DNA from 3 places in the Streptosporangium roseum DSM 43021 genome. Region 3 is predicted to be linked to each of the others. Evidence: riboswitches for the same ligand, from Rfam matches in the RefSeq annotation. Region 3 holds a riboswitch; each other region holds the start of a gene.
What was found. Region 3 has a riboswitch for cyclic di-AMP ahead of SROS_RS13035 (C40 family peptidase). Riboswitches for the same ligand answer to the same signal wherever they lie in the genome.
Positions count from the first base shown of each region.

Region 1 (9,927 bases), 5.1 Mb from region 3:
GCTGAGCTGAGGAATCTCCCGTCGGGTGCCGCCCAGCGGGCGGAGGCCAGCAGGATGCCGGTTTCGAGGACGGCCGCGGCCATGAGCGTGCGGCGCCAGGTGGAGCGCGCGGCCACCGTGTACAGGGCCACCAGCAGCGCCACGTCGGTCAGCAGCTGGACGCCGATGAGCCACTGGACGGACGCGACGACGGCCACCGCGCAGAACACCGCCAGGGGCGCGCGGCGCCGCCACACCAGGGGCAGCGACAGGGCCGCCTGGAGGATCAGGGCTCCGGGAGGGTCCTGGTAGACCTTGCCGTTGAGGCCGACGCTCCCGAAGAAGATCGCGGCCGCCGGTAGAACGTCGAATGCCACCGGGGGGAGCCGGGCACCCGTCCGCAGCAGGGCCCGTACCGGCCGCGCTGTCTGTGCGGAGGCGAAAGCGGCGTATCTCACGAGCTGCCCGGCCCATTCCGTCCCGGCCACCGGCCCATCGATCATCACAGGTCCTGTCGCTCCGTACCGTCGTGGCCCCGGCCGGGGTCGCCGCCGCGCACGGGCGGCGGGCGGGGACCCGGTCCATGGCGCCAACATAGTCGGCTCCGGCCGGCGGACGAACACCTCCGGCCCCGCCTTTCGGACAGGGAGAAGGCCACGGAACCGACCGGCGGGGCAGGGGTCCTCTTCCCCCCCGGATGACCGGCCGGTTCTCCCCCCGAGATCACCGGAGGGCCGGGCCGGAGCGCGACCGCCTCAGCCCGCAGTCGTACACGGATGTCCCGGAGGAGGCACCCGCCGCAGTCCCGTCCGGAGGAAAGCGCTGGTCAGAGCCGATGCGGTCGGCAGCCCCCGAAAACGCGCGGCGATCACGCACAGGAGCGGAAACCCCGACCGGGGGCTGACGCGCCGGACCGGCCGTGCGGCCTAGTTTCGTACCCGTGATGGTGTGGCCCGTGATCTTCACGGGCCGTTCCGGCCGCTGGGAAGCCGCCCGCGCGCCGTGACGTCAGGTCCGGAACCGCCACCGTTCATGTCCGAGAACAGGGCAAGAGGAGAATCCGATGCGTGGACGAAGGATGACCGTGGCCGGGGCCGTGATGGCGACCCTCGCGGGCACCGCCGTGATCGGCGTGCAGCCGGCGGCCGGGGCGGCCCGGACGGACGCCGGCGGTCGCAGCCAGGATGACGGGACGACCCGGTTCCAGCGGCAGGGGATCACCTGGCATCGCTGCCAGACCGCCCCGGACGACGCGATCGGCAAGGAACTGGACGACGCGAAGGCCCAGTGCGCCGAGGTCACCGTGCCGCTGGACTACAGCCGGCCGGGCGGACGGACCATCAAGGTCGCGATGTCCCGGCTGAAGGCCACCGATCCCGGGCGCCGGCGGGGGGCGCTGCTGTACAACCCCGGAGGTCCCGGCGTTCCCGCGATGTACCTCGCGCTCAAGGTCAAGCAGGTCGCGCCCGCGGTCGCGGCCCGCTACGACCTGATCGGGATGGACCCCCGTTTCGTCGGGCGCAGCACCCCCCTGAACTGCAAGTGGCCCACTGTCAGCATCGGCTCCGCCGGATCGGACCGGCGCACCTTCGACCGGAGCGTGGCGCTGGCCAGAGACCTGGCGTCCCGCTGCGCCGCCCACCGGGACGTGCTGCCCCACGCCTCCACCCGTAACACCGCCCGGGACATGGACGTGATCCGGGCCGCCCTCGGCGAGCCGAAACTGTCCTACCTCGGCTCCTCCTACGGCACCTACCTGGGCGAGGTCTACCTGCAGCTGTTTCCCCGCCGCGCCGACCGGGTCGTTCTCGACAGCGCCCTGAACCCCGACCTGTTCGGCCCCGACCTGACACGCACGGCGGGACCGGCCGCGGCCGCGGTCCTGGAGAACTGGGCGGCCTGGGCGGCCCGCCACCACGACCGCCACCGTCTGGGCGCCACCCCCGCCGAGGTCCTGGCCACAGTCGACCGGATCAACCGGGCCGCCGCCCGCAGCCCGCTGCGGGTCGGCCGCCACCGCGTCGACAGCGGCGTCCTGCCCCAGCTCCTGTGGAACGTCACCGCCGGCGACGGTGACGAGGCGTATGCCGGATTCGCCGCCGACGTCCAGGTCCTCCGCGACGCCGCCCGCGGCGTCGCGGTCACCCCCACCCCGGTCCTGGAACAGGTCCTGACCGGCCTGTCGTCCCCGGACGCGGAGGGATCCGCCAGCGTCCAGACCGCGATCCAGTGCGCGGACCGGGATGCCTCCCGCGACCCCGAGACCTACTACCGCGACATCCAGGCCCACCGCGCCGACGAGCCCCTGTTCGGCCCGCTGACCCGCCACCTCACCCCCTGCTCGTTCTGGCCGACCACTCCCGCCGAACCGCCCACCCGGGTCCGCAACGACGTCCCGGTCCTGATGGTGGGCGCCACCGGCGACCCGGCAGCCACCTACGCGGGGCAGCGGGCCGCGCACCGCGCCCTGACCGGCTCCCGCCTGGTCACCCTGCGCGGCGCCTTCCGCCACACCGTGTACGGGGGACTCTTCTCCCCCGGGAACGCCTGCGTCGACAGCGCCGTCAACCGCTATCTGATCGACGGCGTCATGCCCGCCGCCGACACCACCTGTTCCGTCATCCCGGCGTCCGTCAAGGGCGGCCGGGGAGCCGGCCGCTGATCAGCGGGGTGGCCCAGCGGGCCGCGGGGTCGGAGTCGATCAGCAGCGCGCGGGCGAAGGCGCTGAGCGGCACCGCCAGAATCGCCCCCAGGGCGCCGAGCTCGTAGGCCCACACGAGCAGGGACAGGATGGTGACCGTGGTGGACAGACCGGCCGACTCCCCTACGAACTTGGGCTGGATCACCGACTGGATGACGAAGTTCAGCACCGAGTAGACGACCACCACGGCGACCATCGTGCTCGGCCCGGAGTCCAGCAGCGCCAGCAGCGCGGGCGGGATGACCCCGATGACGAACCCGATGTTGGGGATGTAGTTGGTGATGAACGCCAGCAGTCCCCAGAGCAGCGGCAACGGCACGCCCATGATCCACAGGGCGGCGGTGTCGAGCACCGCCACGATCAGCCCGAAGACCGTGGAGACGATCAGATAGCTGCACGTCCCCCGGGCGAACTCGCTCAGTGCCCCGACCGTGTGGGGCCGCGAGGTCCGCAGCGACCTGATCGCGTCGTGCGTCACGGTGGCGTCCAGGCTCATCCCGAACAGCAGCAGCGCGATCAGGATGAGGGCCGAGCCGATGCTGAGCAGCCCGCCCAGGAAACCCTGCACCAGGCCGATGAGCGCGCCGGGGTCGAGCTTGCTCAACGCCGAGTTGACCTGTTCCTGGGTGATGCCGAGGTGGTCGATGCCCCGGGCGATCGAGGCCAGCAGCCGCTGGTACTGCGCGGCATAGGTGGGCAGCAGGGCCACGAGCTGCGCCGCCGAGACGACCAGCGAACCGACCAGTGCGACGAGCAGCAGCAGGACGGTGAGAAGCGGGACCGCGACCAGCACCCACGGCCTCGCCCCGCGGCGGCGCAGCCAGACCCGGAGCGGGCTCACCGCGATGGTGAGGGTGAGCGCCAGGAAGGCCGGGCCGGCGATGTCGGCCACCGCCCTGATCCCGGCCAGCGTCACCACCGCGGCGGCCAGCCCGAGCAACAGCCTGAAGCCAGTCGACGATCTCGCGGGTCCGGATGCTTCGGCCATGGGTGACACTATGGCGCGACACGCTCACGGAGAGCGCCAACCGCGCCGCAGCGCCGTCTCCTTCAGCGGACCCGCCTCCCCCTCTTACGCATGAGGGGAATTATGGCGAGATGGCGTGACCGCTCACTGACGTCGCGATGACCGCCGGATGAACCCCACGGTCGGATGCCGCGCCCCCGGCCGATCATGCCCCACGGGCCCGATGACGGGGTGCCCCTCAGGAGTTACGGTCGAAATGACGACTCGGGAGGACATGATGACTATCGACATACGTGAGGCCTACCGACGCACCCTGGATGACTTCGGCGCTCTTGTGCACCGGATCCGGCCGGAACAGTGGGAGAACAAGACGCCGTGCGTGGACTGGGACGTGCGCGCCCTGGTCAACCACGTGGTCGGGGAGAACCGCTGGGCCCCGGAACTGCTCGCCGGACGGAACGTCGCGGACCTCGGCGACGCTCTTGACGGCGACCTGCTCGGCGACGACCCGTTGAAGGCGTTCGACACCTCGGCGGTGGCCGCCGCCCAGGCTGCGGGTGACGAGCGTTCCCTGACCTGCGTCGTCCACCTGTCGTTCGGCGACGTGCGCGGCGAGGAGTACATCACCGAGCTGTTCGCCGACGCGCTCATCCACACCTGGGACCTGGCCCGTGCGATCGGCGCCGACGAGCGGCTCGACCCCGAGCTGGTCGAGGCCTGCGCGGCCTGGTTCGCACGGGCGGAGGAGGGTTACCGCCAGGCGGGGGTGATAGGAGAACAGCAGCCGGTGGCCTCGGGCACCGATTCCCAGACCAGGCTGCTCGCCTCGTGGGGGCGCCGCAGCTAGCGGGCCGTCGGCCTTTTGCCGTGGTTGGCCTTGCGCTTCCTGCGTGACCGGCTCTTGCGCGCTCGCCTGCCCATGCCGCGCCCCTTCCGTCGGGTCCGGCCTTCACATTCCTCCTCGGACGCGCGCCGTACAAGACCCGAGGCGTGCCGTACGGGATCCGGGGGGCGAGCCGTGCGGCGGAGGCGGCGGGCACGACGGCCGGCCATGGTTTTAGGCTCCCCCGCATGAGCGCGAATCTGATGGACCGCTGGCGGTCGCTGGCCGGGCCCGAGGCCGAGAGCCTCGGCCAGGACCTGATCACCCGGTACGGCGAGCCGCACCGCAGGTATCACACGACCGACCACCTGGAGGCCGTACTGGCCCACATCGACACGCTGGCGGAGCACGCGGCGGCCCCCGACCTCGTACGGCTCGCGGCCTGGTTCCACGACGCCGTCTACGACCCCCGGCGCGGCGACAACGAGGAACGCAGCGCCCGGCTGGCCGAACGGACGCTGCCCGAGATGGGGCTGCCCGCCGGAGCGGTGGCCACGGTGGCCCGCCTGGTGCGGCTCACCCGGACGCACGACCCCGCGCCGGACGACGTGGACGGCGCCGTGCTGTGCGACGCCGACCTGGCGATCCTGGCCGCCCCGCCCGAGGTCTACGCGGCCTACGCGGCGGCCGTACGCCAGGAGTACTCCTTCGTCCCGGACGACGCCTTCCGTGCCGGCCGGGCGGCCGTGCTGCGCTCGCTGCTCGACCTGCCGACGATCTTCCGGATCGCCGATCTGGAGGCGGCGGCCAGGGCGAACATCCACGCCGAGCTTGAGCGGCTGTGAGCCACTATTCACCAGGATCCAACAGCGATCACCCAAATCTCCTGTGATAATTTGGTGGAATCTGTTTGATTAAGGAGTGGGTCAATGCTCGCCCAACAGCGGCAGCAGGCGATTCTGGAACGGGTGCGCAGCAACGGCGGGGTCAGGGTCGCCGACCTCGTCCGCGAGCTCGGCGTGTCCGACATGACGATCCGCAGGGATCTCGAAGTGCTGGCCGAGCGCGGGCTGGTGGAGAAGGTCCACGGCGGGGCCACCGCCGCCGGCCCCGGCTCGACCGAGGAGCCCGGATTCGCCGCCAAGTCGATGCGCCAGCAACCGGAGAAGGAGGCGATCGCCCAGTACGCCGCCCAGCTCGTCCGGCCCGGCACGGCCATCGCGCTGTCCGCCGGCACCACGACCTGGACGCTGGCCCACTCCGTGGTCGACGTGCCCGACCTGACCGTGATCACCAACTCGATCCGGATCGCCGACGTCTTCCACCGCTCCCCCCGCGCCGACCGCACCGTCGTGCTGACCGGTGGCGTCCGGACCCCCTCGGACGCGCTGGTCGGCCCGGTCGCCGTGGCGGCCATCCGCGGGCTTCACGTGGACACCCTGTTCCTCGGCGTGCACGGGATGGACGCCCGCGCCGGGTTCACCACTCCGAACCTGCTGGAGGCGGAGACCAACCGCGAGCTGGTCGCCTCCGCGCACCGCCTGGTGGTGCCCGCCGATCACACCAAGTGGGGGACGGTCGGGATCAGCACGATCGCCGAGCTGTCCCAGGCCCACGTCGTGATCACCGACTCCGGCATGCCGGACGAGGCCCGCGACGAGCTCACCGCCCAGGTCGGCGAGCTGATCGTCGCCGAGGCGCGGCCGGAGAGCGCGGTGCTGAGCCGATGAAGCGCACGATCACCCACCTGGCCGACGGGCGGGAACTGTTCTACTTCGACCGGCACGACGACGCCGACCGCGGCGCGATCGACAAGCGCGACCTGCCGCCCCGCCCGCCGGCCTCCGAGCTGCGCTACGACCCGCTCACCGAGGAGTGGATCGCGGTGGCCGGGCACCGCCAGGGGCGCACCTTCCTGCCGCCGGCGAGCGAGTGCCCGCTGTGCCCGTCGACCCTCGGCAACCTGACCGAGGTCCCGTCGAGCGCCTACGACGTCGTCGTCTTCGAGAACCGATTCCCCTCCTTCTCCGCCCAGAGGGGCGAACACCACCAGGTGGGGGGGCTGAGCGAGGTCCGCCCGGGGACCGGGCGGTGCGAGGTGGTCTGCTTCACCTCCGACCACGGCTCGTCCTTCTCCGAGCTCTCCGCCGGCCAGGTCGAGCTGGTCATGGAGGCCTGGATCGACCGTACGGCGGAGCTGTCCGCGATGCCCGGCGTGGAGCAGGTGTTCTGCTTCGAGAACCGGGGAGCGGAGATCGGCATCACTCTGGCCCACCCTCACGGCCAGATCTACGCCTACCCCTACGTGACCCCGCGCACCAGGCTCTCCCTCGGCGCGGCCGAGCGCCATCGGGAGCGGACCGGGGGCAACCTGTTCGCCGACGTGCTGGCCGCCGAGCGGGAGGCCGGGATCCGCGTGGTCGCCTCGAACGAGCACTGGACGGCCTTCGTCCCCGCCGCGGCGCGCTGGCCCGTGGAGGTCCACCTCTACCCGCACCGCCAGGTCCCCGACCTGGGCGGGCTGGAGCCCGCCGAGCGCGCGGCGTTCGGACCGCTCTACACGGAGGTGCTCCGCCGCCTGGACGGGCTTTTCGGCGTGCCCATGCCGTACGTCGCGGCCTGGCACCAGGCGCCGGTGAACGTCGGCCGGGAGCTGTCGTACGCGCACCTGGAGCTGTTCAGCATCCGCCGGGCGCCGGACAAGCTGAAGTATCTCGCCGGATCGGAGTCGGCCATGGGGGCTTTCGTGAACGACGTCCTGCCTGAGGAGACGGCGCGCCTTTTACGTTCTCTTGTCACAGGATGATCACTTATTAGTCTCAGATTGGGGTCGCGTTACCCAGGGTTTACCACTACTATCCTCACACATCGGACCTAATGTCCGATATGCCTAATTCCGGGCGCGTCGCCCGGGAGCCGGGGACCCACCGCACTTGGGGTGAACCACTTCGGTGGAAGGGCTTCCTCCAGCCCGAACCCGTCAGCTAACCCGGTAGGCGGAAGGAGAGGAGAGTCGTGGCGGCTCTATCCCCCACGTTCCGTCGCCATGCGGCTTTGACCATTTCCATGGTTTCGGCCCTAGCGTTCACCCTTGGCACGGCTACCGCGGGTAACGCGACCCCCAAGCCGAAGGAGTCCCAGCTCCGCGCCGAGCTGGCCCAGCTCAACAAGAAGGTCGACAAGCTCATCGAGACCTACGCGGCCAAGCGCGAATCCCTCAAGAAGGCCCAGGCCGCCGAGAGCGTCGCCAAGACGGACCTGCGCAAGGCCGAGGAGAGCTACGCCGAGGCCGAGAAGCAGGTCGACACCCTCGCCCAGTACCGCTACCAGAGCAACGCCGTCGACCTGCCCTCCGTGCTGTTCTCCACCGACATCGGAGGCCTCGCGATCATGGAGCAGCTCAGCGCCCAGCAGAGCACCTACCTGCAGGGCTTCGCCCTGAGCCGGGACCTCAAGAAGCAGGCGGCGGACAAGGCCGCCCAGCTCACCAAAGCGATCGGCGAGGAGGCGGCGGCAGTGGAGAACCAGCGTGAGGAAGCCGAGCAGGTGATCGACGACATCGAGAAGAAGCTCGACGCGCTCGTCCCCACCGGCTCCGGCCGCCGCGCCGACGGCAGCTGGGCCCCCCAGCTCCCCGCCGGCGCCGACAACATCACCGACCGCACCCGGATCATGCGCGAAGCCATCAAGAAGCGCTTTCCCCTGCCCTACCAGGTCGGCTGTTACCGGGCCGCGAACGACGGCGGCGAACACCCCCTCGGCCGCGCCTGCGACTTCATGATGAGCACCGGCGGCTCGATGCCCTCGGCCGCCCACATCAAACTCGGCGACGAGATCGCCGCCTGGACCATCAAGAACAAGGCCGCCCTCGGCGTCAAATACGTCATCTGGCGCCAGCGCATCAACTCCGGCTCCGGCTGGCGCCCGATGTCCAACCGCGGCGGCATCACCGCCAACCACTTCGACCACGTCCACATCTCGATGTACTGAGCTGCTGGGGCGCTGACCTGCGGTTAACGCGTCGTGGATGGCTCTCGGGGCACACTACGCGTTCACCGCCGCCAACATTTCCGGGCTTCTCGATCACCGAGTGGCACCCGGCCCCGTCGTCAAACGGTGTCAGCCGTCAGCGACATGGTCGGACAGGGCATCATGCGGAGCCCGGGCTGATGAAGCAGACGGCAAGGACGTCAGAACCCCCTCCCCCGTAGTCCGACCAGTCCGCGCCGCCCGCGTAGCGGGCCCAGTCCGCCTTGTCGATCTCCGCGTTGGTGTTACCGCTGCAAGCCGCCCGCTCCGGGTCGGCGACGACCTCGGCGAGGCCCCTGAGATCCCACAGGGAGACCCCGCCGGGGCCGGCCGCCAGGGCGATGCCGCCATCGGCGCTGAGAGCCACGGAATCGATCTCCCGCGCGTATCCCTTCAACGCGGCCGTCCGGGCCGGCCCGGACGGGGCGGAGAGGTCCCAGAGAATCCCGGAATCGCTCGGTCCCGCGAGCAGGGCGATCTTCCCGTCGGAGGTCAGGGCCATGTCATAAATGTCGGCGAGGGGCACATCGAACACAGCCGTGCTGACCGGACGCGACCGGTCATCGAGGTTCCAGAGCCCGGCCCGATACGCGTTTCCAGCGAGGACGACGCGCCCGTCCGCGCTCATCGCCGTCGCCGCGGACTTCGCGGGCAGGGCGAGGCCGGCCGACTTGACCCGGCGCGAGGGGTCGGCGAGGTCCCAGACCGTCACCGCCCCATCGCCGTCCACGGTGACGGCGCCCCCGCCGTCCGCGCTGAGTCCGAAGTCGCGAATGTAGGAGGAGGTGCGCGCTCTCGTCACCGACAGGCGCGCCGGACGAGACCGGTCGGTCAGATCCCATACGGTCACGTTGCCGTCGTCGTCGGCGATCACGGCCGTACGGCCGTCGCGCGACACCGCCGCCGCCAGCACGCTGCCGGCGTCCTTGGTGGTCTTCCCGCCCGCCAACGCGGCCATCCGGATCGGCTTGGCCGGATCGGTGAGATCCCACACGATCGTGACGCCGTCGTCGCCGCCGGTCAGCGCGGTCCGACCGTCGAAGGACAGCGCCACCGCGCCCACGTCCTCCTTGTGCCCCTTCAGCACGGCGATCCGGTCGGGCTTATCGACGATCTTGGGGTCGAGCCGGGTCGTGAGGTCCCATACGCTCACCTCGTCGCCGGCACCGGTCAGGGCGATCCGCCCGTCGCCGCTCAGCGCCACCTCGCCGGAGGCGACCGGCGTGAGTTCATCGCCGCGTTCCCCGACCAGGGTGTCGATCAGCCCCGCCCGGGTCTGCCCGTCAGAGTGGATCTTGACTGCGGCCAGGCCGAGGTCCCGAGCCGTGCCGGGGGCGGCGTCACGTAGTTCCGCGGCGTGGAGCGCGAGCCCATGAGCCAGTGCGAGGCGCTCCTGAGCCGACGCCCTGTCACGCTCACGCTTCCACA
Region 1 is NC_013595.1:8,062,086-8,072,012, forward strand. It holds gene SROS_RS53480 (sensor histidine kinase) at 1-482, opposite strand, end outside; gene SROS_RS35225 (alpha/beta hydrolase) at 1,043-2,641, shown strand; gene SROS_RS35230 (AI-2E family transporter) at 2,613-3,668, opposite strand; gene SROS_RS35235 (TIGR03086 family metal-binding protein) at 3,904-4,494, shown strand; gene SROS_RS54610 (50S ribosomal protein bL37) at 4,491-4,700, opposite strand; gene SROS_RS35240 (HD domain-containing protein) at 4,719-5,315, shown strand; gene SROS_RS35245 (DeoR/GlpR family DNA-binding transcription regulator) at 5,400-6,200, shown strand; gene galT (galactose-1-phosphate uridylyltransferase) at 6,197-7,276, shown strand; cyclic di-AMP (ydaO/yuaA leader) riboswitch at 7,348-7,483, shown strand; gene SROS_RS35255 (coiled-coil domain-containing protein) at 7,537-8,460, shown strand; gene SROS_RS35260 (WD40 repeat domain-containing protein) at 8,621-9,927, opposite strand, start outside.
Region 1: another riboswitch for cyclic di-AMP. It lies ahead of SROS_RS35255 (coiled-coil domain-containing protein); the one in region 3 lies ahead of SROS_RS13035 (C40 family peptidase).

Region 2 (9,927 bases), 4.8 Mb from region 3:
TCTTCAAGCCGGACGAGCAGGCGCTCATTACCGAGGACTGACGGACGTTTTACTCCTCGGGTTATAGATCCTTATACCTGGTTATCTTTTCTTCTATCTCCCCGTGTATCACATGCAATCAGGACAGTTTGGGTTCCAGGTGATATCCCTACGCTGACCGGGCGACGTCACGAAAGTCGTTGGCGAGGGAGAGCCCGTGCTCGGAATCGAAGACTGCCTGGCTGAGGTCATGGCCATCCCCGGCGCCCTGGACGCGATCCTGATCGATCAGACCAGCGGGACGGCCGTGGCCGTCGGCGGCGGGAGCCGCCACGTCGACACGGAGAAGTCGGCCGCGGGGTTGAGCGAGACCCTGCGGGCGACGCTGGACGGACTCGCCACGACCTCTCCCGGCGGAACGATCCGGATCAGCGACATGATCATAACAACGGATAACGGACATCATTTATTAAGGCCGCTGGAAACGGTTTTCGACGGCCCTCTGGTGATTTATGTACGGCTCGATCTGGAGCGCTCGAATCTGGCTCTGGCCCGCCATCGCCTTCAGGCCCTTTCCGGCCGACTTATAACGACGTGAAGCCATGGCGACCGTGGAGAGCGTACTCAGCGGGCTGGCGGACGATCGCGCCACGGGCGCGCTGCGGCTGGGCAAGGCCGGGATGTTCTACCTCACCGGCGGCCGGGTGACCTACGCCGAGAGCGCGGCCGCCCCGCGGCTGGAGGATCTGCTGACCGCCGGCCGGAGGGTCTCCGCCCACGCCGTACGGCAGGCCAGGCAGTCCGCCGGCGAGGACCGGCGGGGCGGCGAGCTGCTGGTCTCCCAGGGCGTGCTCACCCGGGGCGAGCTGGAGTTCTGCGTGCTGAGCGCGGTGCTCGACGCCGTCTACTTCCTGTTCGACGCCACCGGGCACCGGCCGAGGTTCCGGCCGGGCGACCGGCACTGGCTCGGCCCCCAGTGGTACTTCGACGTGACCGGACTGCTCCGGGAGTGCAGGCGAAGGAGGACGCAGTTGGACCAGGCCTGGCCGTCCGCCGAACTGGACACGCTTCCGGTCGTCCCGGTGGGACGCGTCCCCTGCCAGCGGGTGGTGCTGACCTCGCTCCAGTGGGAGGTGCTGGTCGGCGCCGACTCGGCGGCGACCCCCGGTGACCTGGCGCGCAAGCTCGGCCGCCCGGCCTACTCGGTGCTGCTCGCCGTACGGCAGCTCGCCGCGGCCGGGCTGATCCGCACCTCCGCGGCGGGGCCCGACGAGCCCGAGGCGCTGCCCAGGCGGACGAAGGGCGGCACCGACGACTCCAGGAGCCTCGCGGCCGTCGCGACGGAGACCTCCGGGCCATCCGCGCCGCTCCCCCCGATGACGGGCGACCCCACCGACGTGAACCTGCTCATCCGGCTCAGAAACGCATTGGAGGCACTCTCGTGAGCTTGGTCCGGCGCCGATGAGGCTGCGGACGCTGAAGCTGATCGGAAGGAGGATGCCAGTGGAACTACGTGACGAGGTGCGCCGGGAGATGGCGTTGCTGCGGGAGCGCATCCCGGACGTGGACGGATGCATCGCGTGCAGCGTCGACGGCCTGACGATAGCCAGCGATCTCAACGACGGCGCCGAGCAGACCGGCGCGCTGTCGTCCGCGCTGCTGGCCCTCAGCCGCCGGATGACGGGCATGGCCGGCAAGGGCGCCTTCGAGGAGACGCTGATCTCCGGCACCAACGGCTACGCGGCCTGCTACGCCGCCGGTCCAAAGATCGTCCTCACAGTTCTCGCCCGCCCCGGGACCAACCTCGGGCTGCTGCGGCTGGAGGGCCGCAAGACCGCGGCGAACGTCGCCGCCATCACATCCCGCATATCGATAACCCAGTGATCGGAGACAACATGGGCAACATGGACATCTCTCTCAAAGAGATGATGACGATCGACGGCGCCATCGGCGCGGTGGTCGTGGACTACAACAGCGGCATGGCGCTGGGGGCCCTCGGCGGCTCCAAAGAGCTCGATCTCCAGGTCGCGGCGGCGGGCAACACCGAGGTCGTCAAGGCCAAGATGCGGACCATGGAGTCGCTGGGGCTCAAGGACGGCATCGAGGACATCCTCATCACGCTCAGCGGCCAGTACCACGTGATCCGCCCGGTCAGCGGCCGGGGCGGCAAGGGGCTCTTCCTCTACCTGGCACTGGACCGCAGCCGGGCCAACCTGGCGCTCGCGCGGCACCACATGCGCGGCATCGAGGAGAAGCTCGAAGTCTGATCCTCCGGTACGGCTTGCGCCCCGGGAGGCGCAAGCCGTACCGGAGCTCAACCGTCGGCCACGGCGGTGAGCTCGTCGATCGCGGCGACGAACTCGGGCCAGAGCGGGCGCGGCAGGTCGTGACCCATCCCGGGGAAGGTGATCAGCCTGGCCCCGGGGATCGCCCCGGCCGTGGCGATGCCCCCGGAGAGCGGCACGAGCTGGTCGTCCTCGCCGTGCAGCACGAGGGCGGGCACCTCAAGGTCCTTGAGCAGCGGCGCGCGGTCGCCGGAGGCGATGATCCCGGCGAGCTGCCTGGCCGTACCGGCCGGGTCGTAGGAGCGGTCGTAGCTCAGCCCGGCCACCCGGGCGATCCGGTCGCGGTCGAGCGGGTATCCCGGCGAGCCGATGACCTCCCAGGTCACCAGCGACTGCCGGATCGCCGTCTCGCGATCGGCCGAGACCGGCCCCATGAGCGCCGCCATCGCGGCCTTGCTGGGCGGGGCGGCGTGCGGGCTGGGTGTGGACATGATGGAGGTGAGGCTGCGCACCCGGCGCGGGTGGCGGATCGCCAGCGACTGGGCGATCATGCCTCCCATCGAGGCGCCGACCACGTGCGCGGACTCCCAGCCGAGCGCGTCGAGCAGCCCGGCGGCGTCGTCGGCCATGTCGTCCAGCAGGTAGGGGGCCCGCCCGTCGCCGCCGAAGGCGGGCACCGCGGCGTCGCGGAGATGGGTGGACTCGCCGGCGTCCCGGTTGTCGAACCTGACCACGTGGTGCCCGCGGCCGGCGAGCAGCTCGCAGAACCCCTCGTCCCAGTGGATGAGCTGGGCGCCGAGTCCCATGATCAGGAGAAGCGGGCGGCCCGCGGGCGAGCCGAAGGTCTCGTAGGCGAGCTCTATGCCGTTCGCCGGAGCGCGCAGGATCATGGCGCTCCCGCCGCGCCGGTCATGCCGGATGCCGTGCTGGTCACAGGAAACAGAATGTCATTCGGTAGAAATGAGAGCAAGAGCGGACACGCCGTACGGCGTGTCCGCTCTTGCTTCTCGACGGGGGTGCGAGCCGGGGAGGTGGAGGGGGCTCGCGGGGGACGCGGAGGAGGGCTTCCACCCTCCCCGCGGTCTCGCGTTACTTGTTGACGACCTGCGGCGGGGTGGCCGGGTTGTTGTCCATGCGGCCCCACGCGCCGGCGGAGAACGGCACGGGGTAGTTCTTCTTGCCCACGCCGTTGCCCCACTTGGTGATGACGTAGTCGACCTTGATGTGGCCCATGCCGCCGTTGCCGTCCACGCCGAGCGTGTCGGAGTTGAAGGTGCCGCCGGTCAGGTCGGCGAAGGTCTTGGCGTCGAGGTCGATCATGACGCCGCTGCTGGAGGGCACGCCGGGACCGCGGTCGCCGACGAAGAACTTGGCCTTCTTGCCCTTGTAGACGACGTAGCCCTCGGTCAGGAGGGGCCAGCTCGGGCTGGCGATCATGCCCTTCTGCATGGGCTTGCCGCTCGCGGGCAGGCCGGTGTCGCCTGCGCGGCCGGAGGAGTCGTCCCAGAAGTACGAGGCCTTGGTGGAGCCCTTCAGCAGGACGCTCTCGGCGCCGGACTCGGAGCCGGGGGTGGAGGAGGCGCCGGCCGCGGCGGGGAGCGCCGAGACGACGCCCGCGGAGGTCAGGACGCTCGCACCGAGGAGGGTGGCGGCCAGGAACCGGTTCTTACGTATGCCAAGGGAGAAACGCATGAGGTAGAAGACTCTTTCGCGAGGGAACGGGGAGGACGCGTGCGCCGTGAAGAGGCGCAGGCGAATACGCGCTCACAGACAGAAGAGGCGTAGCCGGGCAGCCCAGGCGCTACGCGGAGCGCGGTGGGGGGCGCCGCGTTCGGACGCGGCAAGGAAGTCTTAGAGGGTCGGCGCCAATGAGGCGGGTACCGACAGGAAGAGGGCGGTGTGCCCCATTGGTGATCTCCTCTCCATCTCGTCTACCGGGTTAGCTGACGGATTCGGGCGGTGGAGTTGCCCTACCGCCGCAGGTTCGCGGCGGATTCACCCCAAGAAGTGGGTCCCCGGTTCCCGTGGCCCTGACGGCCTCCGGGATTCGACGTCGGCCGGCCGCTCCTTCCGCTGAAGGGCAGGTCACCAACCGATCACGAATAGGACACTAGCGCCCATTCAGGCACAAAGCAAAACAAAACCCATGGAAAACCCAGAAGATCTACCTTCATCGGCCAAGAAAGGGCCATTGGCCAAGTCTTGACCACTCCGCCTGAGACGTTGACCTCACCGGGACTATTGGGAAAGTTATCTGATAGTTAACCGATGATCATGCCCTTGACCTGCATGTCCTTACTTCTCATCCCCCGCCGCATCCCGCTTGACGAACAATTGCAGGATTGCCGCGGTCGTCGCGGCGGCCGGCGCCCCGGCCCTTCTCACGGCGGTGACGTTCACCTCCGCATACATCCACGGGTCGATGGAAACGCCGGTCAGCCGGGGGTTACGCGTGCTTCTTGAAAGATCCGGAGACGCCTGACCCGCCGCGTGTAAAGCCCCGGTCACGACCGGCGATACCCAGCCGCCGGACGGCTGGAACGGGCAACCTCGCCGACGCCGGCGGCAAGCAATGCCTGCTCGTCCACCCGCCGCACGCGTGAACCGCGGGCGAGACCCGCCGCTCCGGCGCTTCCCGCTCGGATGATCAGTCCCACCAGAACGACCAGGCGTTCCTGCCCATGATCTCCTGGGCGTAGTCGACCAGCGTCCCGGCGCTGTAGATGACGCTGTCGGGGCAGAACGTCCAGTGCTCGGCGGCGACGTGCAGGGCGTGTTCGGGGGTGACCGGGGGGGCGGCGACGCTCAGGTCCAGGGTGTTGAAGCCGACGCCGACCACCCGCGCCCCGAACCTGTCCTCCCAGCTCCGCACCACGGCCGCGAGCGGGACCATCCACTCGTTGTGGTTCAGCGCGCCCTGCCATCCCATGACGGCCAGCACGTCGGCCCCTCGATCCGCCGCGACCAGCCCGAGCGGGGTCCTGCGCTCGGCCACCATCCCGGCGTACCAGTCGGCGACCACGCCGGGATCGGCGGCGAGCTTCCCCGAGGCGGCCGGCCCCGGGCACCGCGGGCCGAAGGGGGCCAGCAGTTCGAGCTGGTCGGCGTGGGCCTTCTCGATCCAGTCCGACCACACCTCGGCCATGAACGCGGCGGCGTGGTAGTTGTCGATCTCGGCCACCGCGTCCGGGGCGATCTGCCCGGCCGACCACGGCTGGACGGAGTCCTCCAGCAGCACCGGCCACAGGCCCGAGCGCCCGTGCTCGGCCCGCAGCCCGGCCCAGAGCTCGCCGGAGACCGGCAGGTCGCTCAGCCAGAACGCCGGACGGTGGTCGATCGCGAACTTCGCGTAACCGGGATCGGGCCAGACCACGTCCCCGGGCGGCAGCACGCTGGAGAGCGTGCGCCCGTCACCGCCGTCGGCGAACAGCTGGCCCAGCACTGGCGGAAGTTGCCCACGCTCGCAATCGCTCATCCCTACCGATCCGATCCTGCCCACGGGTCAATTTTGGCCTGTCAGGCACTCCGAGCGACAGTTAGCCCCGGGACCGGGCGAAAATCATCGGTATCACGCCGGACGGGAGCCGGCGCCGGGCGGCGCGCGACAGGTGGCCGGGCGGATCAGGAATCGAGAAGCACCGGTCACCGCGCCGCAACTAACGTGACCGCTATGGACATCACCATTCACACGACCTCCCTTCCTCATGACGACCCGGACGCCGCCCTGGTCTTCTACCGCGACACCCTCGGCTTCGAGGTCCGCAGCGACGTCGGACACGGCAAGATGCGCTGGATCACGGTCGGCCCCGTCGGCCGGCCCGGCACTTCCATCCTCCTGGCGCCGCCGGCCGCCGACCCCGGCGTCACCGAGGACGAGCGCCGCACCATCGTCGAGATGATGGCCAAGGGCACCTACGGCTGGATCCTGCTGGCCACCCCCGACCTCGACGGCATCTTCGAGAAGGTGCAGGCCGGCGGCGCCGAGGTCGTCCAGGAGCCGACCGATCAGCCGTACGGCGTTCGCGACTGCGCCTTCCGCGATCCCGCGGGCAACCTGATCCGCATCCAGGAGCTTCGCTGAGCCGTCCGGCGACCGATCGGGCCTCGGTGGCCGGTGCTTCCACGCCTCCCCGCGATGCCGGCCACCGGACCGAGGCGTTCTCCACCCTCGGCTTGTACGCAGGTGTTTGCGAACATCGATGAAAGGGTTCCCTCATGTGTCATCCCGCATGGGCGCACGCGCTTGTCGCCGCGCAACGACTGGTCGACTTCGCGCGGCTGCGCCGCGTCCGCGACCGGATCGACCGGGAGTACGCGCGGCCGCTGAACGTCGAGGCACTCGCCCTCGACGCGGCCATGCCGGCCGTGCACCTCAGCCGGCAGTTCCAGATCGCGTACGGCGAGTCGCCGTACGCCTATCTGACGGCACGTCGCGTCGAGCGCGCGACGGCGCTGCTGCGTCGCGGCGATCTCAGCGTCACCGAGGTCTGCTCCTCGGTCGGCTGCTCATCGCCGGACACCTTCAGCGCCCGCTTCACCGAGCTGGTCGGCATGTCGCCCACCACCTACCAGCGCCGCGCGGCAGACCGCCGGGGCCCGGGGTTGACCGATGAGCGCTAACCTGACCACCGTGAACCCTCCCGCCCGCGCCTTCGACCAGCGCATCCGCGACACGCTGGACCGGCTTGAGCACGACGTCGACGCCTGGTTCGCCACCGCCGACCCGGCGGGCCTGCCGTACCTCGTGCCGCTGTCGTTCCTCTGGGACGGCCAGGCCCTGCTCGTCTCCACGGCCAGGACCAACCCGACGGCCAGGTTCCTGGAGGCCACCGGCAAGGTCAGGGTGGCGCTCGGCCCCACCCGCGACGTCGTCCTGATCGACGCCGAGGTGCGCGAGGTGATACCCGCCGCCGAGATCCCGGCCGAGGTCGGCGACGCCTTCGCCGTCAAGGCGGGTTTCGACCCGCGCAAGCAGCGCGGCGCCTACCCCTACTTCCGGATCGTCCCGCTCCAGGTGCAGGCCTGGCGCGAGGCGAACGAGCTCGCCGGGCGCGATCTCATGATCGACGGAAAGTGGCTCAGCGCTCCGGACACGGATCGATCTCCCGCAGCCGGGTGAGGAGGTCGCGCGGCTGGGCGCCATGCGGCACTTGCCCGGACGCCCCCCACTCGGCCTCCATCGCCGCGGCCGCCGACGGCACGGACGGCGGCCGCGGTGACCGGCTTCACCCCTGGTGCTTGCCGACGCCGAACTCGGCCACCATGGCCTCGCGCCGGGCCTTGCTGATCGGCCAGCCGGGCGCGTCGGGACGGCTCTGCCAGGGACGCGGTCCCGCCGCGGGCCGGTACTCCACTCCCAGCGCGTCGAGCCGGGCCGTGTGCGCCTCCAGCCGCCGGGCGAAGTCCGGGTACGGCGCGCGGTCCGCGGACCACACGACCTCGGCGAACGCGCACAGCCGCGGGAAGACCATGTAGTCGACGGCCCTCGGGGTGTCCATGTGCTCGGTCCAGACGTTGCACTGGGCTCCGATCACGCGGGAGCGCTCGTCGGCGGTCAGCCCCGCCGGCTCGGGTTCGAAGGCGTGGACGTCCTGGAGGGAGAGGGGCGGGCCGACGGGGATGGGCTCGTCCGGCAGCTCCGACTGGCGATAGTCGAAGTAGACAAACATGTCCGGGCAGGAGACCACCTGGTGGCCGGCCCGCGCCGCCACGGCCGCCGCGTCGGGCCCGCGCCAGGCCGCCACCGTCACACCGGGCACCGCCCCGCACTCCAGGATCTCGTCCCAGGCGTACGGCACGCGCCCCCGTCCGGTGACGTGTTCGGCGAGGGCGGCGACGAAGGCGGCCCGCGAGCGGGCGTCACCCGGGCACTCGTCGCCGCCGATGCCCACGTGCGAGCCGGGGAACAGCTCCATGACCTCGTCCAGGACGTCACGGCAGAAGTCCAGCGCCGCGGCGGAGGTGACGTCGAGGCAGTGCGGGGAGAGCCCCCACGCGGCGCGGACCCCGACCGGCCCCGCACCGTCGGCCGCGTCCGGGCCGTCGGCTGTGTCCCGGCCGTCGGCCACTCCCGGAGCCTCGGCCGTGTCCGGGCGGTCAACCGCCTCCGGGACGCCGGCCGCCTCCGGGACGCCGGCCGCCTCCGGGACGCCGGCCGCCTCCGGGGCGAGCCAGGGGTAGGCGGCGACCGCGGCCTGGGTGTGACCGGGCAGGTCGATCTCGGGCACCACGGTGACGTACCGCTCGGCCGCGTAGGCGACGATCTCCCGCACGTCGTCGGCGGTGTAGAAGCCGCCGTGCGGGCGCGGCAGGAAGGTCTCGTGCTGGCGGGAGCCGAGCATGCTCGACGACCGCCAGCCTCCCACCGAGGTCAGCCGGGGATACTTCGCGATCTCCACCCGCCAGCCCTGGTCGTCGGTGAGGTGGAGGTGGAGCACGTTCAGCCGGTGCAGGGCGAGCAGGTCGATGAAGCGCAGCAGGTCCGCCTTGGGCATGAAGTGCCGGGCGACGTCCAGCATGCATCCGCGCCAGCCGTACCGGGGCCGGTCCTCGATCTCGGTGGCGGGCACCGTCAGCGGGCCGCCCGCGACGGGCGCCCGGCGCAGCGCGGCGGGCGGGAGCAGCAGGCGGAGGGTCTGCGCCCCGTAGAACACTCCCGCGGCGTCACCGCCGGTGATCCGCACGCCGGAGGGGGTGATCCGGAGCCGGAACTCCTCGGCCGCCAGACCGGGGCCGAGCGCCAGCACGATGCGCCCCTCTCCCCCGGCCGCACGCTCCGCGTCCGCGTCCGCCCCGGCACCGTCCCCGCCGGCGACGCCCGGGATCCCGGCCCCCGACGGCAGGAGGGCGCAGCCGGTGGCCGGGCCGAGTGCCGAGCGGAGCCAGGCGGCGACGGCGGCCAGCTCGGGCGGGGCGTCGAGAGCGGTCCCGGCGGTCAGCGTGAACTCGCCGGAGCCCGGCCGGACCGAGGAGGGCAGCGGGATCAGGCCGTACGCGGCCGCCGGTCCGGAGCCCTGCCCGGGAGTTCCGGAGCCCTGGCCGGGCGGGGCCGGATGCCGGGGGGCCGGTCGCGGGGAGGGGGATCCGTGCGAGGGCCGGTCCTGGGGGGTCAATCCTTCACCGCCCCGCCGAGCCCTGCCACCAGCCTGCGCTGGACGGCCACGAAGAAGATCAGTACAGGAATGGTCATCAGCGTCGAAGCCGCCATGATTCCTCCCCAGTCGTTCTCGTCGGGTTTGAAGAAGACCAGCAGGGCCGCGGGCAGGGTCTGGTTGTCCTTGGCCGAGATGATGAAGGTCCTGGCGAAGATGAAGTCGTTCCAGGCGGCGATGAAGGAGAACACGCTGGTCGCGATCAGACCCGGCGCGACGAGGGGGAACAGGATCCGCCACAGGATGACGGAGCGGCTCGCGCCGTCGATCATCGCGGCCTCCTCCAGCGCCTCGGGCACCGCGGCCACGAACCCCCGCATCATCCATACCGCGAACGGCAGCGAGAAGGCCAGGTGGACCAGGACGAGCGAGCCCAGCGTGTTGAGCCCCACGCCCGGCACCGCCGTACCGATGTCGCGGATCAGGAAGAACAGCGGGATGGTGAGCGCCTCCACGGGCACCATCTGCGCCACCAGGAACATGATCAGCACGGTCGTGCGGAACCGGAAGTG
Region 2 is NC_013595.1:8,511,243-8,521,169, forward strand. It holds gene SROS_RS37210 (DUF4032 domain-containing protein) at 1-41, shown strand, start outside; gene SROS_RS37215 (hypothetical protein) at 197-577, shown strand; gene SROS_RS37220 (MarR family transcriptional regulator) at 582-1,424, shown strand; gene SROS_RS37225 (roadblock/LC7 domain-containing protein) at 1,477-1,863, shown strand; gene SROS_RS37230 (hypothetical protein) at 1,875-2,246, shown strand; gene SROS_RS37235 (alpha/beta fold hydrolase) at 2,294-3,154, opposite strand; gene SROS_RS54285 (hypothetical protein) at 3,354-3,956, opposite strand; cyclic di-AMP (ydaO/yuaA leader) riboswitch at 4,178-4,327, opposite strand; gene SROS_RS37245 (DUF4253 domain-containing protein) at 4,912-5,706, opposite strand; gene SROS_RS37250 (VOC family protein) at 5,935-6,345, shown strand; gene SROS_RS37255 (helix-turn-helix transcriptional regulator) at 6,480-6,884, shown strand; gene SROS_RS37260 (pyridoxamine 5'-phosphate oxidase family protein) at 6,874-7,383, shown strand; gene SROS_RS48230 (beta-N-acetylhexosaminidase) at 7,490-9,376, opposite strand; gene SROS_RS37270 (carbohydrate ABC transporter permease) at 9,373-9,927, opposite strand, start outside.
Region 2: another riboswitch for cyclic di-AMP. It lies ahead of SROS_RS54285 (hypothetical protein); the one in region 3 lies ahead of SROS_RS13035 (C40 family peptidase).

Region 3 (9,927 bases):
CGCATCGAGGGCGGCGCGCTGGAGGAGCTGATCGCGGGCGGCGCCGAGGTGTCCGACGAGACGCTGTCCGAGCGCAGGACCGGCCGCGGCGCCGCCGACCTGGCCACCATCGTCTACACCTCGGGCACCACCGGCAGGCCCAAGGGATGCTCGCTGACCCACGACAACCTGCTGTTCACCGCCAGGAACGTGGCGGCGGGCCCGCTGGAACCGCTGTTCACCGCGGCCGGCCGGGCGGCCCTGCTGTTCCTGCCGCTCGCGCACGTCTTCGCCCGCATGATCCAGCTCGTGCTGATCGAGACGGGCACCGTGCTCGCGCACACCCCGAACATGAAGAACGTCGCCCCCGACCTGCAGGCTTTCAAGCCGACCTTCCTGCTGGGCGTGCCCCGGGTGTTCGAGAAGGTCTACAACGGCGCGGAGCAGAAGGCCGCCGGCGACGGCAAGAGCAAGATCTTCCACGCCGCGGCCGACACCGCCATCGCCTGGAGCCGGGCGCAGTCGGCGGGCGGCCCCGGGCTCGGCCTCAGGCTGAGGCACACCCTGTTCGACAAGCTGGTGTACGGCAAGCTCCGGGCGGCCACCGGAGGCAGGCTGTCGGCCGCGGTGTCCGGCGGCTCGGCCCTGGGCGAGCGGCTCGCCCACTTCTTCCGGGGCGTGGGCATCGAGGTCTTCGAGGGGTGGGGCCTGACCGAGACCTCCGCGCCGTCGGCGGTCAACATGCCGGGCGCCAACAAGATCGGCACCGTCGGCAAGCCGTTCCCCGGCGTCACGATCGGCATCGGCGACGACGGCGAGGTGCTGGTCAAGGGCCGTCACGTCTTCGCCGGCTACTGGAACGACGACAAGGCGACCGGCGAGGCGATCGACGCCGACGGCTGGTTCCACACCGGCGACGTCGGCGAGCTCGACAAGGACGGCTACCTGCGCATCACCGGCCGCAAGAAGGAGATCCTCGTCACCGCCGCGGGCAAGAACGTCGCCCCGGCCCCGATGGAGGACCTCATCCGGGCCCACCCGCTGATCAGCCAGGCGATGGTCGTCGGCGACGACCGGCCGTTCGTCGCGGCGATCATCACCCTCGACCCCGAGGCGCTGGAGCAGTGGAAGGGGTCCAACGGCAAGACCGGGGCCACCATCGCCGACCTCAGCACCGACCCGGCGATCCTCGCCGAGGTGCAGAAGGCGGTGGACCGGGCCAACAGGTCGGTCTCCAAGGCCGAGCAGATCAAGAAGTTCACGGTGCTCGACAGCGACATCAGCGAGGAGAGCGGGCACCTCACCCCGACCCTCAAGGTCAAGCGCAACATCGTGATGCGCGACTTCGCCGAGCACATCGACTCCCTGTACGGCTGACGCCGTCCCGGGTCCGGCGGGCCCGGCGGGCCGTGTACGCGGTGAACCGCCGGGTCACCGCCCGGCCCACTCGGACCGGCGCGCGTCAGACCCGGCCGCACGGACCGGCGCGTCAGACCCGGCCACTCGGACAGTCGCGCGTCAGACCCGGCCGCACAGACCGGCGCGCGTCAGACCCGGCCACTCGGACAGTCGCGCCTCAGGAGGGCCGCGCCGGTTCGAGCAGCCGGGCGAAGCGGGCGGCGACCAGCTCCCAGTCCCACTCCCGCGTGACCCACTCGCGCCCGCGCTCGCCCATCGCCCGCGCCCTCGCCGGATCCGTGAGCAGGTCGATGAGGGCCCCGGCCACCTCGGCCGGGGAGGTCCCGTCCACGACCAGGCCGGTCTCCCCCTGCAGCACCGCGTCGGGGGCCCCGCCCGACGAGCCCGCCACCACGGGCAGCCCGCTGGCGGAGGCCTCCAGGTAGACGATGCCGAGCCCCTCCACGTCGATGCCGCCCAGCCGGGTACGGCACGGCATGGCGAACACGTCTCCGGCGGCGAGGTAGGCGGGCAGCGCCGCCGACGGCACCGGCCCGGCGATCCTGACCGAGCCGCCCATCGGCCGGGCCAGCCGCTCCAGGGTCCTGCGGTACGGCCCGCCGCCGACGAGCAGCAGCACGCCGTCCGGTACGGCCCGCAGCACCTGGGGCCAGGCCCGCAGCAGGACGTCCTGCCCCTTGCGCGGCACCAGCCGGGACAGGCAGACCACGACCGGCCGGTCCCCCAGCCCCAGCGCCGCGCGGACCTGTCCGGCGCCGGCCTCCGGCCGGAACAGGCCGGTGTCGACGCCGGGCGCGAGCCGTACCAGCTTGCCGCCGGGGATCACCCGGGCCAGCCGCTGCCTGGTGTACTCCCCCAGGTAGGTGACCACGTCGGCGTGGCCGCCGATCCTGGCCAGCAGGCGGCGGGCCAGCGGGACCTGCGCCCAGGAGGCCTCGTGGCCGTGGGTGATCATGACGATGCGGTCCGCGCCGGCGGCCCGCATCCTGGGCGCGAGCAGCCCGAGCGGGGCCGCCGCCCCGAACACCACGGTGTCGCACTTGAACTCGGCGACCAGCTCCGCGGCCCGGCGGGCGACCGCGCGGGTGGGCAGCATCAGCGAGGTGGGGTGCCGCACGACCGGGTACGGCTGCCGCGCGTCGAACGCCTCGCAGCCGGGCCACCGCGGGGCGTAGACGACCACCGAGTCCGGCGGGCGGCCGGCGGCGAGACCGTGCACGAACGACTGGATGCCGCCCGCCCGGGGCGGGAAGTCGTTGGTGACGACCAGCGCGCGGTTCACGGCTCCCGCATGCCGTTCAGCAGGGCCCAGGAGCGCGCCATGGAGATGCGCTGCGGCGCCGTGGGGTGGGAGACGTAGAGGAAGTATTCGAAGGCGTCCGGCGACAGGTCCGAGATGTTGGTGACCGACAGCCGTCTCTGCATGGACACGAACGCGGCCGGATCCCTGGTCAGGTCCAGCGCGTGCGCGTCGGCGCGGGCCTCGATGTGCCTGCTGACCAGGTTCTGCGCCGGCCCGGACAGGACCGTGGCCAGGCTCAGCAGCCCCATGACCAGACCCACCGCCTTCGGGTCGGCCACCGAGGCGATCCCGGTGCGCCGCCGTACGGGCCGCCAGGACGTCACCAGGTAGAGCAGGCACGCCCCGCAGGCCGCGCCCAGGGCGCCGACGAGCGTGCCGTACAGCACGTCGCCGGCCTTGGCGTGGCCCAGCTCGTGCGCGACCACCAGCTCGACCTCGTCGGCGGGGGCCCTGAGCAGCGTGTCGTAGACCACGATCCTGCGGGTCGCGCCGAAGCCGGAGACGTAGGCGTTGAGCGCGGTGGTCCGTCGGGAGGCGTCGGCGACGAGGACGTCCTCGACGGGCACGCCGTCGCGGGCGGCCATGCCGAGCAGGTCGTCGCGGAGCTGCCCGGCGGGCATCGGCGTGAAGTCGTTGAAGACCGGCTCGATCAGCACGGGGTAGGCGAAGGAGGCGGCCACGGTCAGCGCGAACGCGCCGGCGGCGGCGGGGATCCACCAGCGCCGGTAGCGGCGCGCCAGCGCGACCACCGCGAGCACCATGATCGCGGTCAGCCCGGTCCTGATGCCGATGTTCTTGGCCCGGTCGGCCGCCCAGGCCGGCCAGTTCTGGGTGGACAGGCCGAACTCGCGCAGGTAGGTCTCCGACCACATGCCCAGCGGCCAGCGGAGGATCTCCACCGCCACCGACAGGACGAGGATGCCCAGCAGCACCCGCAGCCACCACGGCCCCCTCAACCGGCCGAGCAGCCGCGCGCCCAGCGGGGTGCTCACCAGGACCCCGGCCACCACCAGGGTCAGGCCGAGCGACAGGTAGGCGGGCACGCTGACCGCGGCGTCGAAGGCCTCGGAGCGTGCGATCTGGTCGGGGGTGAAGTCACGGGTCGGATCCGGCGGGACGGACGGGGCGGCGGCGGGCAGAGCCCGCCAGGGCGTGGTGAACGCCACGATCGCCAGCGTGGCCGCGCCGAGGGCGGCCAGCGCCCACCCCGCCACCCGGATGCCCGGGAGCGCCTCCGCCGTGGTCGTCGTCATCGGGACCCTCCCCGCAGGCGCGTCGCAGGCCCCGGGGAGACCGGAGGCGTGCCCGCCGTGGCCCGCGCCATGATGATCCCTCCGGAGACCGGAGGCGTGTCCGTCGTGGTCCGCGTCAACCCAGTTCCCTCCGGAGGTGGTCACGCCAGGCGGCGGTGAGCTCCGCCCGCGACAGGCCCAGCGCGCTGCCGACATCGCTACCGTAGAGCCTCACCAGCGCCTTCTCACCGAAGCGCTCCGCGATGTAGCGGCAGGCGAGCCACGCCTCCTCGTAGGCCTGCGCCAGCCGCGGGGCGCCGGGGGCGAAGTCGGCGGCTCCGGGGAGCCGGGCGGGCAGGGTGCCCGCGCGCACCTCCGCTGCCAGCTCGGCGGCGGCCTCGCGGACCCCGATCCCGGCGTCGCGGTATCCCACGTAGTCGGCGAACCCCTCCGACAGCCACATCGGCACCCGGCCGCCGCGGGTCGCGCCGGTGGCCACGTGGGTGAGCTCGTGCGTGATCACCACGTCCCGGCCGGCCGCGCTGAGCCTCGCGTAGCCCGACGGAAGGACGATCACCCTGTCGGCGGTGGCCATCGCGGCCAGCCCTCCCGTGCTCCCGGCACCCGCGAGCGCCGCCGCCTCCGCGTCGGTGGCGGGAAAGAGGATCACCGGCCGGACCGGTCCCCAGATCCGCCCGACGGTACGGCGGGCACGGTCGGCCCTCGACGCCAGATCGCGGAGATCGGCGAGCGGGACGCGGTGGCCGATCACGACGGAGTGCTCCCCGCGGACCACGGTCGCGGCCCCCGGCCAGAGGCCGCGCGTATCCTGCGGGAGCGGCCCCGCCCCGGCGGTCAGGCCGGCGCTCATCAGCGCCAGCATCCCGGTGAGCACGGCGCGGCGCCCTCTCCGGACGGACATATGAGCTGATGTTACTCGACCGGCATGGAGCGGCCCCGTCCATCCGCGGAGGATGGACGGGGCCGATTCGCTCGGGGTCAGCCGCCGGGACGGACCGCTCCGGCGAAGGAGGACTTGTAGTACCCCTTCAGCTTCACGATCCGGACCGTCTTGCCGCTGCTCGGCGAGTGGACCATCTTGCCCTTGCCGACATACATGCCCACGTGGCCCTTGCCGTAGAAGAACATCAGGTCACCGGGGCGCAGGCTGCTCCACGAGACCTTCTTCCTGACGGCGCGGTACTGGCTGTGCGTGATCCGGGGGAGGGAGACGCCGGCCTTGCGCCACGCGTACTGGACGAGCCCGGAGCAGTCGAACGAGCCGGGGCCGGAGGCTCCCCACCGGTACGGATCGCCGATCTGCTTCGTGGCCGCCGAGACGGCCTTGTGTGCCTTCACCTTCTGTCGTGCGACCTTGCTCGTCCGGGTGGTCTTGGCCTTCGCCGTACTCTCGGCCTTCGCCGTGCTCTTGGCCTGGACCGCGACCACGATGTCCGTCGTCGCCTGTGCCGCCGTGGATCCCAGCACGACCGCTCCGGACGAGGCGGTCAGGGTGAGTGCGGCACCGCCGAGGGAAAGGCGGGCAAGGCGCGACAGACGGGGGTTACGCAGGGTGGTAGACAGGATTTCTCCTTGGGGCTTCCACTGATGCCTACCGGGTTAGCTGACGGATTCGGGCGGGGAAGTCGCCCTACGGCATGAAATATGCCGATTCACCCCTGGCCATACCTTGAGGGCCCTTGGGTCCCCGGTTCCATGCCTCCTGGCTGCACGGATTCGGCAGGCCGCCGCGATGGGGTCCAACCCCTCAGGGGAGCGGCGGCCAATTGGATTTTCTGCGGAATGCCTGACCTTCGGGCAGGCATTCGGCGCGGCGACATGGCTTGCCACCGCGACGCCAGAAGGTACTCCGATCACCAAATTTCAGCAAAGCTATGCCAGGGAAATGGAGATCGACAAGCACCCCGCCCGGTTCCGTAATCCCTGCGTGATAGGCGGTTCCGTTATTTTTTTATGACCCTCGTCACATTATTATGATCATCATCCGAAGGCCGTCACTTCTGTAACATTCGTCACACTGCATTCGATCTTCAATTCCTCCGTCCCACCGGGTCGCCGTACCAGGACTCGCAGGCGTTGCCCGCCTCCGCGGGCACCGCGCCGGGCTGGAGGTACCGGCCGAACGCCGGATCGTACAGGCGGCCGCCCAGCCGGACGGTCCCGTCGAGGGTCTCCGCGGGGCTCCGCGTGCCGCCCAGCCAGCCGTACCGCCGGATCTCCGACCGCGCCACGCCGTACTCGTCGTAGTCGAGCACCGTCGCGGTCCCGGTCTCCGGCTCCAGCTCGGTGCCCACGTCGCCGTGGATGGTGGTGGGCTGCAGGCGGGCCGGCCCCTCCCTGCCGACGACCCTGGCGCCGCCCGGCGGCGTCGTAGATCGAGCGGGTGGACAGCAGCTCGGCGCGCTCGGGCGCGTCGAACCGGGTGATGGTGAGCTCGGCGAGACGGTAGCTGTCCTTGCCGAGTGCCGGCGCCCGGTTGTGCGCGGTGAGCTCGCGCACCACGCGGCCGTACCGGTCGTACTCGGCGACGGACAGATGGCCGCCGGGGACGAGGGCGCCGACCGCCCGGCCGTTCTCAGCGAGGGAGCAGCGCGTCCCGCATCACGCCCGCCAGCCAGTCGCGGAAGGAGTCGGCGGGCCAGTCGCACCGCTGCACCATGGCGCTGTAATGGGCGGGGTCGTTGAGGAGCCACATGACGTCGACGGCCCGCTCCCCGTCGAGTCCCGGCCGCAAGGGCCCCGTCGACCGCAGGCGCTCGACCACCATGCGCGCCCCCGCGCGGCGGTTGGCCTGCAGCGTGTCCCACAGCTCGGTCACCTCGGGCGCCGCGTCCGCGGCCCGGCGGACGGTCTCGAAGAGCGCCGCCGCGCGCCCCCCGATGAGCACGCACACCTGCGCGTAGGCGTCGAGGACGGCGGCCTGCGTGGTCGCGTCCCAGACGGGCTTGAACCACGGCCGGTCGGCCACCGGGACGGGGGCGTCGTCACCGGCGAGGGCCTGGTCGAGCACCTCGCGCAGCAGCGCCGGCTTGGAGCCGAAGGCGGCGAAGACGGTCGGGCGCGCGACACCGGCGGCGACGGCGATGTCGGCCAGGGAGGTGGCCACGTAGCCGTTCGCGACGAACAGCTCGCCGGCCGCCGCGACGATCGCCTGGCGCGTGCGCCGCGTGCCGTCCTCACGGAGGCGGGACTGGTAGCGCCTTTTCGGCTCCTGATCCTTGACCACATTCAGCACGCTATCGTTATATTGACCATACCGATGTCTATCGAAAAACGGGGAGGCACGGCAGCGCCGACGCCTGCCCGCACCCGCGACCACCAGCGCGGCCACACCGCGTTCGGCGGCCGGCCGCGTGTCCCCCCTCACGGACAGAACGCCCGCACGGGACAGAACGCCTGGCCCACGGGCACAGGCGCCCGCGACGTCCCCGGAGTGCAGCCGTACCGCGTCACCGTGGCCGGGGACCGCCCACGCCTGGCCCACGGACGGGGCCGCCCACGGCGTCCCCCGCACGGGCACGGCCTCACCGCCCGCCCACGGCGTCCCCCGCACGGGCACGGCCTCACCGCCTGCACCCTCGGCGAGGCGGCCGGCGGGCACTGCGCTTCCGGAATCGCGCGATTGCGATTATCCTGACCCGTCCGCTTACGCGCTGTTCTGCGAGGTGCCGCTTGGCCGCCCCGGTCTCCGCCGAGACTCTGCACTATCCATCCGGGTCGCTGGTGATACTCACCGGACTGCCCGGCGCGGGCAAGAGCACCCTCCTGGACCGGCTGTACCAGCTGCGGGGCACCGAGACCCGGCCGGTGACGATCAGCGCGGTGCGAGTGATCGACTCACGGCAGTCCCGCAACCTGTGGGCTCGCCGCCTCGCCTCGGCGCCCAAGCGGATCCGCACCCCGATCGTGCACGCCACCCACGTCTGGCGCATCGCCCGAGCCGTGGCGGACGGCCGCTCCGTCGTCGCCCACAACCGGGGGACGTGGCCTCACATGCTGTACGGCTTCGCCTGGCTCGCCCGCCGCTCGGGCGGCGAGTTCCACCTCATCATGCTCGACGTGGATCCCCAGACCGCCCGTGCGGGCCAGCGCGCCCGCGGCAGGGTCGTGGCCGACGCCACCTTCGCGCGCCATTGCCGCCGCTGGCGCGTGCTCGTCGCCCACGCCCGCACCGGTACCCTCCCCCCGGCCTCCAGCGTCACCGTCCTGGGCCGAGCCTCCGCGGATCTCCTCCAGGCCATCCACTTCGACAGGTGACCCGGCGCGGGCCATCCGCTCCGGCAGACGCCCCTGTACGGCCATCCGCTCCGGCGGACGAGCCCGCGGGGGGAAACCGGACGGCGAAATCGAGCCGCCCCCGGACGGCGCGCTCGTCTCCACCACGCCGGGCACGTCACCTCCACCACCCGGACACGTCACCTCCCTCCTTCCCCAGGCACGTCACCTCCACCCTTGGGCACGTCACCGGCCTCGGCGGAGCCTTCGCCGGCCTCGGCCACGAGGCGGCCGCCTTCATGACCGGACACGACGGGCGCGAACCGACCTCGGGCACGAACCGACGACGGGCACGAACCAACCTCGGGCACGAACCGGCCTCGGGCGCGAAATGCTTCTGCAGGCGAGGTGCAAGGGGTCCGGGGTCAGATGGTCACCGCGCGGCGGACCGGGTCCGCGCACGCCGCCACTCTCCCCGGGAGGCTCCCTTGGTCACTCAGGCCGTTCTCGTCTTTCTCGCCCTGGTCCTCGTGCTGCTCCTCGTCCTGCTCATCGTCTCGACCTACAACGGCCTGGTCCGCAAGCGCAGCGCGGTGGACGACGCCTGGGCCCGGATCGACGTGCAGCTCAAGCACCGTCACGAGCTCGTCCCCGACCTGGTGGAGACCGTGAAGGGCCACGCCGCCCACGAGCGGCAGGCCCTGGAAGCGGTGCTCGCCACGCGCGCCCAGGCGATCAGCGCCCAGACCCGTGCCGAGCGGGCGACCGCCGAGAACACGCTGTCCGGGGCGCTGCGAAAGCTGTTCGAGGTGGCCGAATCCCTTCCCGGCCTGAAGGCCGACCAGAACTTCATCGAACTGCGGGAGGAACTGGCCGCCGTCGAGAACCGGATCGCCTCCTCCCGGCAGCACCACAACGACGCCGTTCTCATCTACAACAGCGTGATCCAGATGGTCCCGGCCAACATCGTGGCGGGCGTGACCGGCTTCGCGCGGCGCGAGTACTTCCGGGCACCGGATGAGGACTGCGGCCGGGTCCGGGCGCGGTCCCGGCGATGAGGTCCCCGGCCTCCCCACCATCCCCTTTGTCGCCGGACAGAGCCGGACGGAGCCGGACGGAGCCGGACGGAGCCGGACGGAGCCGGACGGAGAAGAGCATCGTCGGCCAAGCCCCCTCGGGCGGGGGCAGGACGGTGAGGGACGGCCCTTCCCGGGAGCAGGAAGCCCACCGCCACCGCACACAGGACGACGGCAACCACCGCCGCCGCCGAAAGCCGCCGCCGAGGAGCAGGCGGCACGACCTCGGGCGTCAGGGGCGGACGGCCCCGACCAGGCGGCGGCCGTAGGCCGACAGGGGGACGACCTTGACGACGTCACCGGTCTGCGGAGCATGGACGATCTTGCCGTTGCCCGCGTAGAGGCTCACGTGGCCCAGCCCCTCGCTGAAGATGAGGTCCCCGGCCTGGAGCTCGCTGATGGAGACCTTGCGGCTCGCGCCCCAGCTCCACTGCTCCCAGGTCGTGCGGGGAAGGCTGACGCCGCCGCTGCGCCAGGAGGCCTGGACGAGGCCGGAGCAGTCCCAGCCCCCCGGGCCCGTGCCGCCGTACTGGTAGGGCTTGCCGACCTGGGCGAAGGCGAAGGCCAGGGCGGCCCGGGCGTTGCCCGAGGCCGGGCCGTTGTACTGGATCCCGGTGCTGTTGGGATTGCCGCTCTGGAAGGTGCCCAGCTCGCGCAGGAGCTTGGTCTGGGCCTTCACCAT
Region 3 is NC_013595.1:2,924,439-2,934,365, reverse strand. It holds gene SROS_RS13055 (AMP-dependent synthetase/ligase) at 1-1,356, shown strand, start outside; gene SROS_RS13050 (glycosyltransferase family 4 protein) at 1,556-2,680, opposite strand; gene SROS_RS13045 (M48 family metallopeptidase) at 2,677-3,954, opposite strand; gene SROS_RS13040 (hypothetical protein) at 4,070-4,855, opposite strand; gene SROS_RS13035 (C40 family peptidase) at 4,933-5,421, opposite strand; cyclic di-AMP (ydaO/yuaA leader) riboswitch at 5,528-5,686, opposite strand; gene SROS_RS49495 (hypothetical protein) at 5,687-5,911, shown strand; gene SROS_RS13030 (hypothetical protein) at 5,985-6,248, opposite strand; gene SROS_RS13025 (TetR/AcrR family transcriptional regulator) at 6,530-7,189, opposite strand; gene SROS_RS13020 (AAA family ATPase) at 7,627-8,211, shown strand; gene SROS_RS13015 (LemA family protein) at 8,658-9,227, shown strand; gene SROS_RS13010 (C40 family peptidase) at 9,478-9,927, opposite strand, start outside.